4 regions of the Streptomyces sp. NPDC048288 genome follow, and region 1 is predicted to be linked to each of the others. Evidence: riboswitches for the same ligand, from Rfam matches in the RefSeq annotation. Region 1 holds a riboswitch; each other region holds the start of a gene.

The links. Region 1 has a riboswitch for cyclic di-AMP ahead of ACGFZS_RS17950 (NlpC/P60 family protein). Riboswitches for the same ligand answer to the same signal wherever they lie in the genome.
Region 2: it holds a riboswitch for cyclic di-AMP, as region 1 does, so the genes downstream of both, ACGFZS_RS11225 (M23 family metallopeptidase) here and ACGFZS_RS17950 (NlpC/P60 family protein) in region 1, are expected to answer to the same signal.
Region 3: it holds a riboswitch for cyclic di-AMP, as region 1 does, so the genes downstream of both, ACGFZS_RS43305 (transglycosylase family protein) here and ACGFZS_RS17950 (NlpC/P60 family protein) in region 1, are expected to answer to the same signal.
Region 4: it holds a riboswitch for cyclic di-AMP, as region 1 does, so the genes downstream of both, ACGFZS_RS36750 (C40 family peptidase) here and ACGFZS_RS17950 (NlpC/P60 family protein) in region 1, are expected to answer to the same signal.

Annotation. Positions count from the first base shown of each region.
Region 1 is NZ_JBICZD010000004.1:562,471-567,184, reverse strand. Features, by position in the region: gene ACGFZS_RS17960 (DUF1996 domain-containing protein) at 1-1,311, opposite strand, end outside; gene ACGFZS_RS17955 (PP2C family protein-serine/threonine phosphatase) at 1,623-2,852, shown strand; cyclic di-AMP (ydaO/yuaA leader) riboswitch at 3,020-3,193, shown strand; gene ACGFZS_RS17950 (NlpC/P60 family protein) at 3,202-4,714, shown strand, end outside.
Region 2 is NZ_JBICZD010000002.1:1,056,225-1,060,938, reverse strand. Features, by position in the region: gene ACGFZS_RS11235 (PrsW family intramembrane metalloprotease) at 1-576, shown strand, start outside; gene ACGFZS_RS11230 (aldo/keto reductase) at 640-1,584, opposite strand; gene ACGFZS_RS11225 (M23 family metallopeptidase) at 1,851-2,891, opposite strand; cyclic di-AMP (ydaO/yuaA leader) riboswitch at 2,899-3,058, opposite strand; tRNA gene ACGFZS_RS11220 (tRNA-Met) at 3,367-3,440, opposite strand; gene ACGFZS_RS11215 (dihydrofolate reductase family protein) at 3,531-4,661, opposite strand.
Region 3 is NZ_JBICZD010000017.1:63,802-68,515, forward strand. Features, by position in the region: gene ACGFZS_RS43300 (transglycosylase family protein) at 1-861, shown strand, start outside; cyclic di-AMP (ydaO/yuaA leader) riboswitch at 1,059-1,259, shown strand; gene ACGFZS_RS43305 (transglycosylase family protein) at 1,264-1,950, shown strand; gene eno (phosphopyruvate hydratase) at 2,314-3,600, shown strand; gene ACGFZS_RS43315 (septum formation initiator family protein) at 3,708-4,184, shown strand; gene ACGFZS_RS43320 (DUF501 domain-containing protein) at 4,213-4,714, shown strand, end outside.
Region 4 is NZ_JBICZD010000012.1:111,366-116,079, reverse strand. Features, by position in the region: gene ACGFZS_RS36770 (8-amino-7-oxononanoate synthase) at 1-884, shown strand, start outside; gene ACGFZS_RS36765 (DUF397 domain-containing protein) at 994-1,221, opposite strand; gene ACGFZS_RS36760 (helix-turn-helix transcriptional regulator) at 1,231-2,091, opposite strand; gene ACGFZS_RS36755 (ATP-binding protein) at 2,303-2,761, shown strand; gene ACGFZS_RS36750 (C40 family peptidase) at 2,795-3,268, opposite strand; cyclic di-AMP (ydaO/yuaA leader) riboswitch at 3,272-3,456, opposite strand; gene ACGFZS_RS36745 (hypothetical protein) at 3,818-4,126, opposite strand; gene ACGFZS_RS36740 (ATP-dependent Clp protease proteolytic subunit) at 4,134-4,714, opposite strand, start outside.

The DNA of each region.
Region 1 (4,714 bases):
GTCGAAGACGTTGATGAAGTCGCCGTGGTCGGTGACCGGCTTGTGCAGCTGCTCGGGGAACGAGTCCACCGCGAACAGCGGGACCGTACGGCCGCCGTCCTGGAGGCTCGGCGCGTCGACGTCGTAGACGATGCGCTGCACCAGCTGCGGGATCGCCTCGAAACCGGCCGGGCAGCTGCCGTCCGCGGCCTCGAACGCCACATGGGTGCGGTGGTTGGCGCTGTCGATGTTCCGGCCGTCCCAGCAGCTCTGGAACCTGAACGTGCGCACCACGTCGCTGCCCGCGGGGCAGAGCGGGTACTTGTCCTTGAGCTGGCGGTCCTCGAAGCCGGTGCAGCTCCAGGAGGCGTTGGCGTTGGTGGGGCCGTTGACGAAGGCCTTGGCGTCGCCGGTGATGATGCGCAGCAGCCGGGGCATCTCGGTGACCTTGGAGGTGGGGTTGCCCTCGAAGGTGAGCGTGACCTCCTTCGCCGTGACGATCTGTCCGGCGTTGCCCTCGGTGCCACCGCCCGGCTTGTCGGCGTCCCGCTCCTGCTTGCCGTTCTGCAGCCGCAGGACCGGCCAGTAGTACGTGGACCTGTCGCCCTGGTCGACGCAGGTGGTGTCGGCGTCGGCGAGGTCCTGGTCGCTGGCGAAGGCGTTGTTGGACTGGTTGCCGATGTAGTCGTGGAAGTGGTGGGCGCCGTTGGAGACACCGGGCGCGACGATCACGTTGTCCGAGTTGAACAGGCCGTTCGCGTTGACGCCGCAGCTGGAGGCGAAGGTGCCGGTGGAGCCGCCGGACTGCTCGGCCGGGGTCCGCACATTGGGCTGGACGGTGGTGATGTCGGCGTAGTCGGCGGCGACCGGACCGTTGCCGCCCTGACCGGGCGTGGCGCTGTCCTGGGGTGCCGCCGACTGCTCGCCGTCCTGGTTCGAGGAGCGCAGGGTGCAGGCGGCGAGGTCGTCGAGGCCCTGGGGGCGGTCGCCCTCGCGGCCGATGGCGTCGGCGATCCGGCCGAGCGTCCCGGACCGCTTCTCCTTCAGCGGATTCATGATCGTCTGGTCGGCGAGGCCGGGGTTCTGCTCGATCGCCGCGGCGGATTCCTTGAGTTGCTGGTAGGCGGCCGCGATCTGCTGGTCCAGCTCGGCGAGTTCACGGTCGACGTCGGACCGGGCCCCGTCGGGCACCGCCGTCAACTCGCTGCCGACGTCGGGGCAGTAGACCGTGGGCGCGGAGAACACCTGGCCCTGCCAGGGCTGCTGGTCCGAGCCGCCCTCGGTGGCCGACGCGTAGACGTTCACCGCGACCAGCCCTCCCCCGCCGAGCATCAGCGCGACCGCTGCGAAGGTCGCGCGTCGTGCACCGGTCGGTCGTCTGCGCCTGTTGCGTCTCAAGGTCGTACTCACGGTCGTACCCCTGCGTGGTCGTGGGCGGCCGGGCATGGAAATCCCCGGCTTCATACGGACCGCGGCGCCGCCGTGTTCAACGGCCTCAGAAATTCACGGTGACCTCACAGGAAGCATCATCATGGAGTGACCGACTGACCGCAGAGGGTATTCACCAGGAGTCCGGATCGCGCCGCGCGATTTTTATATTTCATGGGAAACTGGTGCGAAAACGGCGGGGAGGTGACCCTGTCATGAGTGCGGCGGAGATCGACTACGCGGCGGTGTTCCAGACACTGCCCGGGATGGTGGCCCTGTTGACCCCCGAGTTGGTGTACGCGGACGCCAACGAGGAGTTCCTGCGCATGGCCGGGCGCAAGCGCGAGGACATGATCGGCCGGTACCTCTTCGACGTGTTCCCGGACAACCCGAACGACAGCACCGCGACCGGCATGCGCAACCTGGAGACCTCACTGCTGCGGGTGCTGGCCACCGGCGAGCGGGACACCATGGCCCTGCAGCGGTACGACGTGGAGCTCCCCGACCGGCCCGGGCACTGGGAGCAGCGCTACTGGAGCCCGGTGAACGTGCCGGTCCTCGGCCCGGACGGGAAGGTCGTGCTGCTGGTGCACCGGGTCGAGGAGGTCACCGAGCTGATCCGGGCGCGCCGGACCGTCGGCGACGGCCGGACCCAGGTCCTGGAGGCCGAGCTGTACCGGCGCGCGGGCGAACTGCAGGAGATCAACGAACGGCTGCGGCAGGCGCACGCCCGGGAGCGCGAGGTGGCGGTCGCCCTGCAGGAGGCGATGCTGCCCGCGCCCCGGCAGCTGGAGCACCACCGGGCGGCGGTGCGCTACCGGCCGGCCACCGGGTCGCTGCACGTGTGCGGCGACTGGTACGACCTGGTCGACCTGGTCAGCGGCGACCGCATCGGCGTCTCGGTCGGCGACGTGGTCGGGCACGGGCTCGAAGCGGCCTGTGTCATGGGGCAGTTGCGCAGTGCGCTCAGCGCGGTCTCCCGGGTGGCCGAAGGCCCGGCGCAGGCGCTCGGCGTGCTGGGGCGGTACGCGCATGTGATCGACGGTGCCGAGTCGGCCACCGCCGTGACGGCGTTCGTCGACTTCGCCCGCCACACGGTCACCTACAGCAGCGCCGGGCATCCGCCGCCCGCCCTGCTGCACCCCGGCGGACGGGTGGAACTCCTCGACCGGGCCACCGATCCCCCGCTCGACGCCCGCCCCGATCCGCGACCGCGCCCGCAGGCCGTCACCGCGTTCGAGGACGGCGCCACCCTTGTCCTCTATACCGACGGACTCATCGAGCGCCGCCGCGAGGACATCGACACCGGGCTCGCCCGGCTCACCCGATCCCTCGCCGCACACCGCGAGTTGGACCCGGAAAATCTCGCCGATGCCGTCCTCTGGGAGCTGCTGCCGCCGGAGGGCGCGACCGACGACACCGCCCTGGTCGTCGTACGACTGTGATCTGCGGATGCGCGAAATGCCGCCCCGCGCAGCCCCATACCGAACAGTACGACGAACATCACAAATACGTATCGGACATTACGCACGTCAACCTTCACACGAGTGACACAAGTTGGCTAAGTTGACGGGTAAGCCGCTCGGCTCCCCCCGGCGAATCCCGTCGGGCCGCGCGGCCTCCGCCGAGTCCGGTGCCCTCGTGGGGCGATCCGGAGCCGGGGACCCAACCGATCACTGGGGTGAATCGGCCAACTGCCCACAAGGGCAAGGGCCGTAGGGCATACCTTCCGGATTCGACGCCCGAACCCGACAGCTAACCCGGTAGGCGGAGTACGGAAGGAGCACGACCCCCATGGCGTCCGAGAGCCGTGACGAGGTTCGACAGCGGATCAACAACCTCTACGACCAGGCCGAGAACGCCACCGGGAACTACAACGCCACCCGTGCGATGAGCGGAGGCTCGCGCTCACGCGGTGTCCCGCTGTTCAAGCGGCCCCGCCGTGACGATCCGGGGCTGGACAACATCGCGCGGGAGTGGTTCGACGGCGCGCGTTCGAGGCTGGGGCCGAGTGTCCCCGCCGCGCTGCCCTCCGACCGCATGCCCGGCCGGCCCGGCCCGCGCCGGCCCGTCAGCTCCATGGCCGCCGACCTGCTCGGCCAGCTGGAGGGCTCCGGTCCGTCCCGGCTGGAGCTGACCGCGGGACCGTCGGGGCAGACCGAGATCGAGGTCGTCCGCGAGCTGCCGGCGCGCCCGAAGCTGGAGCTGACGGCCGGGCCCGCCGCCGCGCTGCCCGCCGGGCCGTCGAGCCCGCCCAAGGCCCTGTCCGCCGCCGCGCCGCAGCGGGCCGCGCCGGGCACCTCCAAGACCAGGAACCAGCTCAAGATCGCCAAGGCCCGTGAGCTGCTGTCCCAGCGCACCGGACAGCGTGCGGTGGCGGCGCTCGAAGCGGCCCCCGCCGCGCGGCAGCAGATCGCGCAGCAGCAGATCTCGTGGGGCGTCTCCGCGCCCCAGGCCCCGGCGCAGCAGCAGTGGGCGGCCCCCGCCATGGGCATCCCGGCCCAGCGCACCGACAGCGGCTCCTTCGGGTCCGGCGCGCCCGCCGGCCCGGGCAGGCTCCCGGCGCCGACCCCGTCGGACACCGGCACCATCCCCGTCGTGTCCCCCTCGGACACCGGCACCTTCCGCATCATGTCCCCCAGCGCCGGCACCCCCCAGCGCAGGAACCCGGCCGGCGCCGGCGCGTCCCGCGGCATGGCCCCCGGCGGTGCGGGCACGCCCCAGCCGATGCCCCCGATGGACGCCGCCGCCTCCCGCGTGATGAGCCCGGGCAGCGCCCCCGCGACCCAGGTCATGCCCCCCGTGGACATGGGCGCCTCGCGCGTCATGAGCCCGGGCGGTGCGGGCGCGCCCCAGGCCATGCCCCCGATGGACGCCGCCGCCTCGCGCGTGATGAGCCCGGGTAGCGCCCCCGCGACGCAGGTCATGCCCACGGTGGACACGGGCGCCTCCCGCGTCATGAGCCCGGGCAGTGCCGGCGCGCCCCAGCAGATGCCCCCGATGGACCTCGGCGCCTCCCGGGTGATGAGCCCGGGCAGTGCCCCCGCGACGCAGGTCATGCCTCCGGTGGACATGGGCGCCGCGCGTGTCATGAGCCCGGGCGGTGCGGGCACGCCCCAGCAGATGCCCCCGATGGACGCCGCCGCCTCCCGCGTCATGAGCCCGGGCAGCGCCCCCGCCACCCAGGCCATGCCTCAGATGGACACCAGCGGCTCCCGGGTCATGACCCCGGGCGGTACGGGTTCCTACCCGGCCGCCGGGCCCATGGACATGGGCGGTGTCCCGACCCCGTCACCGGGGGACAGCG
Region 2 (4,714 bases), on a different contig from region 1:
GCCGGGCTGCTGTGCGCGATGAGCATGCACGCGTTCTGGAACGGGTCCTCGACGTTCGGGCAGTTCGGGTTCTTCGCCGTGTACGGCATGTTCATGGTGCCGATGTTCGGGCTGCTGACCTGGCTGGCCGTCTGGACCCGGCAGCGGGAGCTGCGGACCGTGCGCGAGGAGCTGCCGGCGTATGTGTACGCGGGGTGGCTGGGGGCGGCCGAGCCGTTCGTCCTCGGGTCGATGCGGGCGCGTCAGATGGCCCGGGAGTACGCCGCCTACCACTTCGGCAAGCCGACGGGGCGGGCGGTCGCCGAGTACGAGGCGTACGCGACGACCCTGGCGCTGCTGCGGCGCCGGGGGCAACGGGGGCGGGCCGGGGCCGACTTCGTGGTCCGCGAGCGGGAGCTGCTGGCCGAGCTGTGGAACCGGCGGGAGCTGGTCCGCCCGGCCCTGGAGTACGCGGCCCGGACGGCGGCGCCGAGCGGATGGCCGGGGTACGCCGGCTATCCGGCGCCGGCCTACGGGGGCCCGGGGTGGTACGGGACGGCGGTGCCGTACCCCTCGTACAACCCTTACCAGACGTAGTACGGCCGGTACGGCCGGTGGGCACCGCAAGAATCCACCGCCACGGTGCCCGTGAGGCTGCCGTCAGGCCGAGGCCGCCGTCAGCCTGGTGACCTCCTCGTCCGTGAGGTGCAGGTCCGCCACGCCCAGCAGGGCCGGGAGCTGGTCCAGGGTGCGGGCCGAGGCGATCGGGGCCGCGACGGTGGGCTGGGCCGCCAGCCAGGCGAGGGCGACGGTGGGGACGGGGGCCGAGTGGGTCTCGGCGATCTCGTCCAGGGCGGCGAGGACCCGCCGGCCGCGCTCGGACTCCAGGTACTGGGCGGCGCGGCCCGCGCGGGCGCTGTCGACCGTCGTGCCGGGACGGTACTTGCCGGTGAGGAAACCGGCGGCCAGGGAGAAGTACGGGACCGCGGCGAGGCCGGTGCGGGAGGCCAGGTCCTGGAGGGGGCCCTCGTAGGTGTCGCGGGAGACCAGGTTGTAGTGGGGCTGGAGGGCGACGTACCGGGCGAGGCCCTCGCGGTCGGAGAGGTCCAGGGACTCCTGGAGGCGCTCCGGCGTGATGTTGGACGCGGCGATGTGCCGGACCTTGCCCGCCCGCACCAGCTCGTCGAGCGCGCCGATGATCTCCTCGACCGGGATCTCCGGCTTGTCGAAGTGCGTGTAGTAGAGGTCGATGTGGTCGGTGCCGAGGCGGCGCAGGGAGGCGTCGGCGGCGGCCTTGATGTTGGCGGCGGACAGGCCGGGGTACTCGGGGTGCTGGCTGACCTTCGTCGCGATGACGATGTCGTCGCGGTTGCCGCGCGCCGTGACCCACTTGCCGATGATCGTCTCGGACTCGCCGCCCTGGTTGCCCTCGATCCAGGCCGTGTAGGAGTCGGCGGTGTCCACGAAGTTGCCGCCGGCGGCCGCGTAGGCGTCCAGGACGGCGAAGGAGGCGGCCTCGTCGGCGGTCCAGCCGAAGACGTTGCCACCGAGGGCGAGCGGGAAGACCTCGAGGTCGGAGGAGCCGAGTTCGCGAAGAGCAGTCATGCTCTGTATCAACGCGGGCCGCCCCGGCAGGCCATCCCGGCGCAGTACGAAGGTTTCGTAAACAGGCGCACGGGCGTCCCGCAGGGAACATCGCACGGGCGCCCCGCCGGGAACATCGGACGGCTGTCCGGCCGGAAACACCGCACGGATGTCCGGCCGGAGACACCGGACCGGCGGCCCGGACGCCGGGGGGTTGTCGTCGGGGCCGCCGGGGATCCCGGGGTTCGTGGTTCGTGGTTTGTGGTTCGTCGGGGGGGGGTGACCCGTTACGGGTTGAGGCCCTTGCCGCGCAGCCAGGTCATGGGGTCGATGCCGGTGGCCTGGCCGCCGGGGTGGACCTCCAGGTGGAGGTGCGGGCCGGTGACGTTGCCGGTGGCGCCCACGCGGCCGATGACATCGCCGGTGGCGACCTTCTGGCCGACGGAGACGCTGATCGACGACTGGTGGCAGAACCACAGCTCGGTGCCGTCGTCCAGGGTCAGGATCGTGCGGTAGCCGTAGGAGCCGGCCCAGCCCGCCTCGGTGACCGTGCCGCCGTGGACGGCCTTGATGAGCGTGCCGGTGGGCGCGGCGAAGTCGAGCCCGGTGTGGTAGCCGGAGGACCACATGGAGCCGGCCTGGCCGAAGGTGCCGGTGATCGTGTACGAGACGACCGGCAGCGTGTACTGCTTGGCCAGCGCGGCGAGGCGCTCCTTCTCGGCCTTCGCCTTGGCGTCGGCCTCGGCCTGCTCCTTGGCGTCGGCGGCCTTGGCGGCCGCCGCCTTCACCGCCTTGGCCTCGGCGTCGTAGACCGCCTTGTCGGCGGCGGCCACGGCCTTGGCGCTGGCCTTGGTGTCGAGCTGGTTCTGCTGCTGCTCGGCCTGGGCGATGATCCGGCTGCGCAGCGCCTCGCCGGCGTCGGACGAGGAGGAGTCCGCGTCGGTGGCGGTCGTCGCGGTGGTGACGCTGCTGAGCGCGGTCTGGGTGGCCTGGTGGCCGCCGCCCTCGCCTAGCAGGGAGTCGACGGACGACGGCAGGTCGGGCAGCGAGATGGAGACCGGCGGCTTGCCGGTGTTGGCGCTGGCCATGCCGCCCGCGCCGACGGCGGCGATGACGCCGACGCCGAGCACCGTGGAGCTGCGGGCGAGTCCGCCGCCCTTCTGCTTGGCGACGCGGTGCCGGCCGCGTGTCTGGGCGAGGGAATCCTCGGTGGGGTTCCACTCCTCCCAGGGGCCCTCGTCGGTGCGGTAGCTGCCGTAGCCGAAGGTGTCGGGTTGACGCTGGCTGGGCACGAACGGGGCTGTCGGAGCAGGCCGGTTGGACGCCACGCGGGCGCACTCCTTTCCTTCCGTCGCCTACCGGGTTAGCTGACGGGTTCGGAGCGGGAAGGTCTCCTACGCGCGTATACCGGCCGATTCCTACCGGCGGCAGCCGTGCGATTCACCCCAAGGTGGTGGTTCCCCGGTTCCCTTGCGGGATTCGGCGCGTGCGCGCGGAGCCGTCGCGGGTGACGGCTGGGACGACCGCGCTGCGTTATCGAACGTTAATAGACCCGGCTGTCAGATTCCAAGCTGTTCTCCTTGATCATTAAGCTTTCAAAGCATGGACTTACCAGCCACGACAGGTCAAAAACGGTCGAGTTGACCAGGCCTCCTGCTCAACACAGGAGTCACACACGTTTTGATGGTGACTCAGACGTTATGCGCAGGGCGGTCGTCCGGCCACCCTGTGTCACCTGCGACGGGCCCGGACATGACTCAGGGCCGGAATCCTTGTTCTTGGATTCCGGCCCTGAGTCATCAGTAGCGGGGACAGGATTTGAACCTGCGACCTCTGGGTTATGAGCCCAGCGAGCTACCGAGCTGCTCCACCCCGCGTCGGTGAAACCAGCATACGCCATCAGAAGCACGGGAGTCACACGGGTTAAAACCGGTGGGGTCCGCGGGGCCTCGGCTCCACACCTCCGCTCAGCCCGGCAGATGCCCGTTCGGTGCCTTCGCCGCGCTCTCGTACTCCGGCAGTACCAGCACCCGCACCCCCGCCTCCCGCAGCATCCCCGTCCCGTCGGCCGCGGTCACGAACGTGTCCGGCTCGCGCCACGCGGTCAGCACCCGCCGCACCCCGGCCCGGAGGATCAGCTCGGCGCAGGGGTGCGGGCGGGAGGCGCGGTGGGTGCAGGGTTCGAGGCTGGTGTAGACGGTGGCCGTGGGCAGGCGGGGGTCGGCCGGGGGGATCTTGGCCAGGGCCGCCTCCTCGGCGTGCACCACCGGGTCGCCGGCCTCCCGGGAGTGGCCGCGGGCCAGTTCCGTGCCGTCGGCCGCGACGACCACCGCGCCGACGCTGAACGCGGTCCGGGACGGCGGGCACTCGGCCGCCAGCTCGCAGGCGAGCCGCAGCCACGCCCGGTCCGCGGCGGACACCGACGCGTCCGCGCCGGGGGCGGTGGGCTCGTAGCGCATGAGGACGACGTCCTCGATCCGGCGGGTCTCGACCAGCCGCAGCCGCCCGCCCTGGTAGCCGCCCGGGCCGAACAGCCGGGGTGCCTTCGGGTCGCCGACGAGGAGCGGGGCGAGGACCAGCTGGAGTTCGTCGGCCAGGCCCTGCTGGAGGAGCTGGGTGTGGACGGTGCCGCCGCCCTCGACCATGAGGCGCCGTACGCCTCGTACGTCGTGCAGGTGCTCCAGGAGCGAGGGCCAGTCGAGGTCGGCGCCGAGGGGGACCACGTCGGCGGCGATGCCGAGGGCGCGGGCCCGCCGCGCGCCCTCGTCCGTCGTGTACACGGTCTTCTCGCCGCCGGTGTGCCAGAACCGCGCGTCCGGGTCGAGGTCGCCGGTCGCGGTGACCGTGACCTTGAGGGGGTACTCGGGCCGGCCGGCGGCGGTCCGGGCCGCGCGCCGCTCCGGGGAGTTGACCAGGAGCCGCGGGTTGTCCGCGCGGATGGTGCCGGCGCCGATCAGGATGGCGTCGACGGAGGCCCGCACCTCGTCGACGCGGTCGAAGTCGGCCGGGGAGGAGAGCAGCAGTCGGTCGGGGCCGGTGTCGTCGAGGTAGCCGTCGAGGGAGACGGCGGCGGACAGCAGGACGTGGGGGTACGGCATCGGACGCGCTCACTCTCGGCGGCGGGCTGTGAACTGGACGCTTGGTTAAAGTT
Region 3 (4,714 bases), on a different contig from region 1:
GCCGACGGCACCACCTGGGATCAGGTGGCCAACTGCGAGAGCGGCGGCTCCTGGAGCATGGACACCGGCAACGGCTACTACGGCGGCCTGCAGATGTCGCAGGACGACTGGGACACGTACGGCGGCACGCAGTACGCCACCACGCCCGACCTGGCGAGCCGTTCGCAGCAGATCGCGGTCGCCGAGAAGATCCTCGCCGACCAGGGCACCAAGCCCTGGCGGACCTGTGCCCTGCTCGCCGGGCTCTCGTCGGACGACGCCTCGGTGAACGTCGACCCGGGTGGTGACGGATCGGATGATTCGTCCGGTTCCTCCGACTCGTCGGACTCGTCCTCCGGGCTGTCGGACTCCTCCTCCTCGGGCTCCGACTCCTCCTCGGACGGCACTGACTCCGGGGACGCCTCCGCCACTCCTTCCCCGAGCGCGAGCGCGAGCGGCGACTCCAAGACGGACACCCCGAGCAAATCCACCAAGACGGACAAGTCGGAATCCTCCAAGTCCGACACCTCGAAGGCCGACGAGAACCCCGTCGTGCCCCAGAGTGACGACTCGGACAATTCGTGGCAGACCGGCGGCTCTTGGAGCCTGGTCGACACGGGTACCGCGAGCACCGGCGGCAAGCACCGCGGCGGCTCGGCGGACGAAAGCGCGACAAACGGTCAGGAAGCCGCCTCCTCCGGCCGTCACGCCTCCCGCGACAGCGGCACCTACACCGTCCGGGATGGCGACACCCTCGCCTCCATCGCCGACTCCCTTGACCTCGACGGCGGATGGCGCGCGCTCTACGCCGCGAACAAGGCGGACATCGGCGCCGACCCGAACGCCATCGCCCCCGGTCAGACCCTGAAACTCAGCAGCTAATCGGGCGAAAAGCAGCGGGAGTTGACGCCCCGCTTCGAGTTGAATGTCCGGTTTGGTGAAAGTGTGGGATGAGTCTCAGAAGCCCTGATCATCTTTGAAATTCACCTGATGCCCTGTTTACGGTCAAGGCCGCTCGTCACCACGAGCCCCGGCCGTCGCAACGCCGAGTCCTGCCAGCGGCCGTCCGGGAACAGTCGTCGCGTCAAGCGCCGTAGGCAGGAGCGGGGGACCCAAGGTAAGTGCCGGGTCCGGCAGTTGAGCCCTCAGGGGCCTCATGGCCGAAAGGCCGCCGGAACCGGCTCGGGGTGAAGCCGCGCACCGACAGACAGGTGTGCGGCCGGGCAACTCAACCGGCCCGAACCCGACAGCTCACCTCGCAGGCGTCGGTGAGGGGATCGATCCATGCTGTTTTCCGGCAAGGGCAAGCACCGCCGTCCGTCCAAGGCCGTCCGCGCCATCGCCGTCGCCGGGGTCACCGGCGTCGCCGTCGCCGCCCCGCTGATGGCGGCCGGCAGCGCCTCCGCCGCCACCGCCTCCGAGTGGGACACCGTCGCCCAGTGCGAGTCCGGCGGCAACTGGTCCATCAACACCGGCAACGGCTACTACGGCGGCCTGCAGTTCTCCGCCTCGACCTGGGCCGCGTACGGCGGCACCGCCTACGCCGCGCAGGCCAACCAGGCCACCAAGGCGCAGCAGATCACGATCGCCGAGAAGGTCCTCGCCGCGCAGGGCAAGGGCGCCTGGCCGGTCTGCGGCACGGGCCTGTCCAGCGCCGCCTACACGGGCGGCAGCACCGGCTCCTCCAACTCGTCGAGCGGCAGCACCAGCACCAGCACCCGCTCGACCGACACCCAGGCCGCCTCCCGCTCCGCCGAGCGTCCGGCCGCCAAGAAGACCGTCACCACCCCGACCGGCAAGAAGGTCAAGAAGGGCGACGGCGAGTACAAGGTCGTCAAGGGCGACACCCTCAGCTCGATCGCCGAGAAGCACAAGGTCAAGGGCGGCTGGCAGGCGCTGTTCAAGCTGAACAAGGACATCGTCGACGACGCCGACTTCATCTACCCCGGCCAGCAGCTGCACCTGAAGTAGGACACAGGCGGAGCCCCGCAAGAAATACGGGGCGCCCAGCTGAACCACAGCCCTCTCACAACCGTGGTCCTCATAGTGGGGACCACGTGAGGGTCACCCCCGTCCCCCACGGGCCCCCGTCTCGGTGCGTTTTCCCCCGTACGCACCGGGGCGGGGTTTCTCTTTGGCCGGTTCTTCTCCCGTTCTTCATCCGGCCCCCCTTTGTTCCGAGGGTGAACAATAGATACCGTCTGTCCTTGTCCACGGGACGGTCGGTCGACGGCCGACGGCCCCGGGGCGGTTAGGCTCTAGTCGCAAGGCTGAGCAAGGGCCGACAAGGCCCGCGTGCGCCCCGCACAACCAGCGTCACATCCCAAGAAGGAGATGCTCGTGCCGTCCATCGACGTCGTCGTAGCCCGGGAAATCCTGGACTCCCGAGGCAACCCCACGGTCGAGGTCGAGGTCGGCCTCGACGACGGCAGCACGGGTCGTGCCGCCGTTCCGTCCGGCGCCTCCACCGGTGCCTTCGAGGCCATCGAGCTCCGTGACGGCGACCCCAACCGCTACCTGGGCAAGGGCGTCGAGAAGGCCGTCCTCGCCGTGATCGAGCAGATCGGCCCGGAGCTCGTCGGCTACGACGCCACCGAGCAGCGCCTGATCGACCAGGCGATGTTCGACCTGGACGCCACCGACAACAAGGGCTCGCTCGGCGCCAACGCCATCCTCGGCGTCTCCCTCGCCGTCGCGCACGCCGCCTCCGAGGCGTCCGACCTGCCGCTGTTCCGCTACCTCGGTGGCCCGAACGCGCACCTGCTGCCCGTGCCGATGATGAACATCCTCAACGGCGGCTCGCACGCGGACTCCAACGTCGACATCCAGGAGTTCATGATCGCCCCGATCGGCGCGGAGTCCTTCTCCGAGGCGCTGCGCTGGGGTGCCGAGGTCTACCACACCCTCAAGAAGGTCCTGAAGTCGAAGGGTCTGGCCACCGGCCTCGGCGACGAGGGCGGCTTCGCGCCGAACCTCGGCTCCAACCGCGACGCCCTCGACCTCATCCTGGAGGCGATCAAGCAGGCCGGGTACGTCCCCGGTGAGCAGATCGCGCTCGCGCTCGACGTCGCCGCCTCCGAGTTCTACAAGGACGGCAAGTACGAGTTCGAGGGCAAGTCCCGCTCGGCCGCCGAGATGACCGAGTACTACGAGGAGCTCGTGGCGGCCTACCCGCTCGTCTCCATCGAGGACCCGCTGTTCGAGGACGACTGGGCCGGCTGGAAGGTCCTCACCGACAAGCTCGGCGACAAGGTGCAGATCGTCGGCGACGACCTGTTCGTCACCAACCCCGAGCGCCTCGCCCGCGGCATCGAGGAGGGCACCGCCAACGCCCTGCTGGTCAAGGTGAACCAGATCGGTTCGCTCACCGAGACCCTGGACGCCGTCGAGTTGGCCCAGCGCAACGGCTTCAAGTGCATGATGTCGCACCGCTCCGGCGAGACCGAGGACGTCACCATCGCCGACCTCGCCGTCGCCACCAACTGCGGCCAGATCAAGACCGGCGCCCCGGCCCGCTCCGAGCGCGTCGCCAAGTACAACCAGCTGCTGCGCATCGAGGAGATCCTCGACGACGCGGCGGTGTACGCCGGCCGCTCCGCGTTCCCGCGCTTCAAGGGCTGACCCTTACGGAGCTGAGCCTTAGCCAGTCGTACGTACGTCCCCGTACCCGGTCCCGTACCGTGTCCGGGGACGTACGCGCGTATCAGGGTGACCAGGGAGGCGGGGACATGGCCGTGAAGGACCGGGACCGGTTCTCCACCGCGACCAGGCTCAAGCTGCTCGGCGAGCAGACGGCGGCCCGGGTCTACCGCTCCCAGACCCGGCGCCAGGCCCGCCGCTCCCGGCTCACCGGCCGCGCGGCGCTGCTCGCGATCGTGCTCTGCACGATGATCGTCGCGCTCGCCTACCCGATGCGGCAGTACGTCTCCCAGCGCGCCGAGATCGCCGATCTCGAACGCCAGCGGCAGCAGGCCCGGCAGCGGGTCGAGCAACTGCGGGACGTCAAGGCGCGCTGGCAGGACGACGCGTACGCCGAGCAGCAGATCCGGCAGCGGCTGCACTACGTGATGCCGGGCGAGACCGGGTACGTCGTGATCGACCCCGGTACGGCCAAGCAGGCGCACGCCTATCTGGGGGCGGCCGACCGCCCCTGGTACGCGAACGTCTGGGACGGCGTCGACAAGTCCGACGCGTCCGACCAGTGAACCGACAGAAAGCCACGCAGAACCAGTCATGCACACGCCTCCACCCTCCACTCCGCGTACCGAGCCGACCGACGCGGACGTCGAGGCCTTCAAGCAGCAGCTCGGACGGCCGCCGCGCGGACTGCGGGCGATCGCGCACCGGTGCCCGTGCGGGCAGCCGGACGTCGTGGAGACCGCGCCGCGGCTGCCGGACGGGACGCCGTTCCCGACGCTGTACTACCTGACGTGCCCCAAGGCCGCGTCCGCCATCGGCACTCTCGAGGCCAACGGCGTGATGAAGGAGATGACGGCGCGGCTGGAGAGCGACCCCGAGCTGGCCGCCGCCTACCGCGCCGCGCACGAGGACTACATCCGGCGCCGGGACGAGATCGAGGAGCTGACGGGCTTTCCGAGCGCCGGCGGCATGCCGGACCGGGTGAAGTGCCTGCACGTGCTCGTCGCCCACTCGCTGGCCGCCGGGCCCGGCGTGAACCCGCTCGGCGACGAGGCGATCGCGATGCTGCCCCAGTGGTGGGCCAAGGGGGCGTGCG
Region 4 (4,714 bases), on a different contig from region 1:
AGCTGGCCGAATTCAGCGGGTTCGAGGCGGCCCTGGTCTTCTCCTCCGGCTACGCAGCCAACCTGGCGGCCGTCACCGCGCTCGGCCCGCACGGCTCCCTGATCGTCTCCGACGCGCTCAACCACGCCTCCCTGATCGACGGCTGCCGGCTGGCCCGGGGCACCACCCAGGTCGTCGGACACGCCGACCCGGACGCCGTGCGCAAGGCGCTCGGCACCCACGAGGGACCCGCGGTGGTCGTCTCCGACACGGTGTTCTCGGTGGACGGGGACGCGGCGCCGCTGGCCGGGCTGGCCGCGGCGTGCCGGGAGCGCGGCGCCGGGCTGCTCGTCGACGACGCGCACGGGCTCGGGGTCCTCGGGGACGGCGGGCGGGGCGCCGCGTACGCGGCCGGGCTCTCCGGCGCCGACGACGTGGTGGTCACGGCGACCCTCTCCAAGTCGCTGGGCAGCCAGGGCGGGGTCGTGTTCGGACCGGCCCGGGTGATCGACCACCTGGTCAACGCGGCCCGCACCTTCATCTTCGACACCGGCCTGGCCCCCGCCGCGGCGGGAGCGGCCCTCGCGGCCCTGCGGCTGCTGCGACGCGAGCCCGGGCGGGCGGCCCGGGCCCGCGAGGTGGCCGCCGACCTGCACGCACGGCTGACCGCCGCGGGCCTGGAAGCGGTACGGCCGGACGCCGCGGTGGTCTCCGTGCGGGCACCGTCCCCGGAGGGGGCCGTGCGTTGGGCGGCCGACTGCCGTACGGCAGGCCTGGCCGTGGGCTGCTTCCGTCCGCCTTCCGTGCCGGACGGCATCTCACGGCTGCGGCTGACCGCCCGCGCGGACCTCTCCGGGGCCGAGATCGAACGCGCTGTACGTGTGATCGGCGAAACACGACCATGAGTCGGCGTGACACGGCCGGGCTGCGCTCGGATGCGGATACGGAGTCGATTACGGATTCAGTTGCGTACTGATCAGTTTTGTTCGCAACCTGATCAGCGGGGAGCGCCGATCAGTCGCTGACCGCGGCCACGAAACCCGCCCAGCTCTCGGGGGAGAAGAGCAGCGCGGGCCCGGCCGGGTTCTTGGAGTCGCGTACGGCGAGCAGTCCGGCCGGTGGGCCGGAGTGCGGCCGTGCCGTCTCCACGCAGTTGTTCGCACCGGTGCTGTAGCTGCTGCGCAGCCACCGCAATCCGTGCAGATCAGCACTTGAAGGTACGTTCCGAGGCAGTGCAGTCATGGTGCCTCCTTACGCGCCGTCCTGTATCCCGGCGATGTAATCCAACGAGTCCTCGGGCGAAAGGGCGTGGATCTGAAGGGTGTTGAAGGCCTCCGCGTAGGCCTGGAGGTCTTCTTTCCGCTCCAGGTAGAGGCTACTCGTCAACTGGTCGAGAACAACCACATCCAGATCAGAAGTGCTCGGAAATGAGAAGATTACGAAAGGCCCGGTGATGCCGATATGCGCGCCGGCCGCGAACGGCAGCACCTGGAGCCGTACCTGGGGCAGCCGGGCCGCCTCCACCAGCCGCGCCAGCTGCCGTGTCATCACCCCCGGGCCGCCGACCTCCCGGCGCAGCACCGCCTCGTCGAGCACCGCGCTGAGCTCCAGCGGCGGATCGTTGCGCAGCACGTCCTGCCTGGCCAGACGTACCTCCACCAGGGCGTCCAGGGCCTCGTCGTCGAGCCCGTCGGCGGCCACCCGGGTCACGGCACGCGCGTACTCGGGGGTCTGCAGCAGCCCCGGGACGACCAGGGTCTCCAGGGTGCGCATCGCCCCGGCCTGCGATTCCAGGCTGATGAAATCCCGGTAGGCGGGCGGCAGCACCCCCCGATAGGCGTGCCACCAGTGGTGCCGCCCGGCCGTGTCCTCGGACCCCGCCAACACCAGCAGCAACTCCCGCAGTTGTCCTTCGACGACTCCGTAGGCGTCGAGGAGTAACCGCACATCGGCCGGTTTCACACCGCTGGCGCCGGTCTCGATCCGGCTCACCTTCGACTGATGCCAGCCCACCAGACGGGCGGCCTCACCGCTCGTGAGACCCGCACCGGTGCGCAGCATGCGCAGTTCGGCGCCCAGTTTCCGGCGGCGTACCGCGGGACCGTTCTGCATGGGCTACTCCTTACTCCTTCCGAGCCGCCCAAATACGGTCTGAGGTCGCAGAGTTCACCGCTTTGAGCGACAGATATATGCATATCTTGGTGGATCGCTCCCCTGACCGGCCCGGTAATGGCAGTCTGACGAAGAAGCACCAGTCCGGGACCGTACTCGAACCTTCCGCACCGTGTCGGACTCCGGTCCCGAGGAAAGGGACGACCTCGCCATGGCAGACCACCTGGAAGCATCCGTCACTCTGCCGAGCGATCCCGCCTCGGTCTCCACGGCCCGCTCCTACGTGCTCGACGTCCTCGCGGAGTGGGGACTGCCACCGGAGACGGAGACCGCGGACACCATCCGCCTCATCGTCTCCGAACTCGCCACCAACGCCGTACAGCACACCTTCGGACAGTCACCCACCTTCACGGTGGACATGATCCTCGACCGCGACGAACACCTGCGCATCGGCGTCACGGACAGTCATCCGCGGTTCCCCAAGAGACTTCCCGCCGCGGTCCAGCAGGACAACGGCCGCGGCATGGTCATCATCCGCTGGCTGACCGCCGAATGCGGCGGCAAACTCCGCGTACGCCCCACCCGCGAAGGCGGCAAGACCGTCTCCATCGAACTCCCCTGGACCGTCCCGGCCGGCACCGTCACCACCGCCGGCCAGCAGGAACCGTAGCCCCGAGTTCCTGCCGGCCGGCCGGTGGGTGCGTCAGCTGACGCGGCCGTACCAGACGCTCTTCGTCCAGATCTTCTGGAGCTTGACCACGTCCCCGGTCTTCGGGGCGTGCCAGATCTTTCCCTTCCCGGCGTAGATGCCGACGTGGTAGACGCTGGAACCCGAGTGGAAGAAGACCAGGTCCCCGGCCTTGCGGTTGCCGGCCGAGATGTGACGGGTCTTGTTGTACTGCTGGGCCGCCGTACGAGGCAGCTTCTTGCCCGCCTTCTTGAACGAGTACAGCGTCAGCCCGGAGCAGTCGAACCGGTTCGGTCCGGTGGCGCCCCACCTGTAGGGCTTGCCCTTCTTGGACGCGGCGACCTGAAGCGCCTTGGTCCCCATCGTGGCGGCCGAGGCGTCGGAGGCGACCCCCGGGATCACGATCGAGCCGCCCACGGCGGCGATCGTCAGCGCCGAGGCCGTACCGGCCCGGACCATGAGCGACGGAACGCGATTGAGCGCGGTCATGCGCAACCCTTCGTCAGCCGCCTGTGAAGGATGACCTGTCGGATTCGGGCTGGCGAAGTTGCCCGGCCGTGTCACCACGGCTTCACCCCAAGGGCTGCTCGGCCCGGTCATGGTGTGACCGTCCCGGCGACCCGTCGTGCTTGGGTCCTCCACTCCTGCCGATGCACTTCTGTCGACGGGTCAATCCGGGCGGCGGCAGGACTCGGCGTCCGCCCGGACCGCCCCGCCGCTGTGGCGGGGGCTTGTCGTCAGACAGGGATCTTCACTCACACGTGTCCGAAAATCCCAATGGAATCGGGGATTTGTGGGGTTACTCACCACCCACCCGTTCGGGTGGACAGTACTGTGTTCGATTCTTCGTCAACTGCCCTGCGTAGCCCCGGACCTGCGGAGAAGCACTCGGCGGGCACTCTCGAACGGGCGTACCGAGCGGCCCTGTCGGTCAGGTAAAACCACGCCACGCTCCGCCGAACGGGGGTAACCCCGTTGGGCCGTTTCAACTCCGGCGCGGACAGGGCGTCGACGTGCCCCGCCCGGCCTCTGCGGCGGTCACCGTACGCAGTCCGGCGGGAGTACGACGCGAGCGGTCCGGCGCTCGCCGTCGAGCACCCGCAACGCCCGTGCCAGCGTGTCCCCGTGCAGCTCCGTCTCGCCCCGCCCGTGCATCAGCGCCAGCGCGTCACGCAGCTCGGACGCGGCGCGCACCAGCGCCTGCGCGGCGCGCAGCCCGCGGTAGGTGTCCTCGTTCTGCGCCGGGTTGATCCGGCCCAGCAGGTCGACCACGTCCAGGTAACGGTCGATCAACTCGCCCTCGGCGCGGGTCAGCGCGGGCAGCGGCGGCAGCTCCGGTGGCAGCATCGCCGGATCACCCCGCGTCCGGCAGGCCGCGCGAGGTCCGGTGGGTGGGCACGACCCGGTCCACCAGCCCGTACGCCAGCGCCTCCCGCGCGTCCAGCACCAGGTCCCGCTCCAGGTCCTGGTGGATCTGCTCGGGGGTGCGCCCGGTGTGCCGGACCAGCATCGTTTCGAGCATCGTGCGGACCCGCTCCAACTCCGCCGCCCGGATGACCAGATCACTCGGCTGGCCCTGTACCGGCTCGGGCAGCGACGGCTGCTGGAGCACGACACGGGCGCCCGGCAGCACGGACCGCTTGCCCGGCGCGCCGGCCGCGAGCAGCACGGCGGCGGACGCCCCGGCCTGCCCCAGGCAGATCGTCTCCACGTCACAGGTGACGTACTGGACCGTGTCGTAGATCGCGGCCATCGCGCTGAACGACCCGCCCGGAGAGTTGATGTACAGCGAGATGTCCCGCTCCGGAGCCGCGTGTTCCAGATACATCAGCTGCGCCATCACATCGTTGGCGGAGGTCTCGTCCACCGGCGTGCCCAGGAAGACGATCCGCTCCTCCAGCAGCTTCGAGTACGGATCCAGGGTGCGCTGCCCGG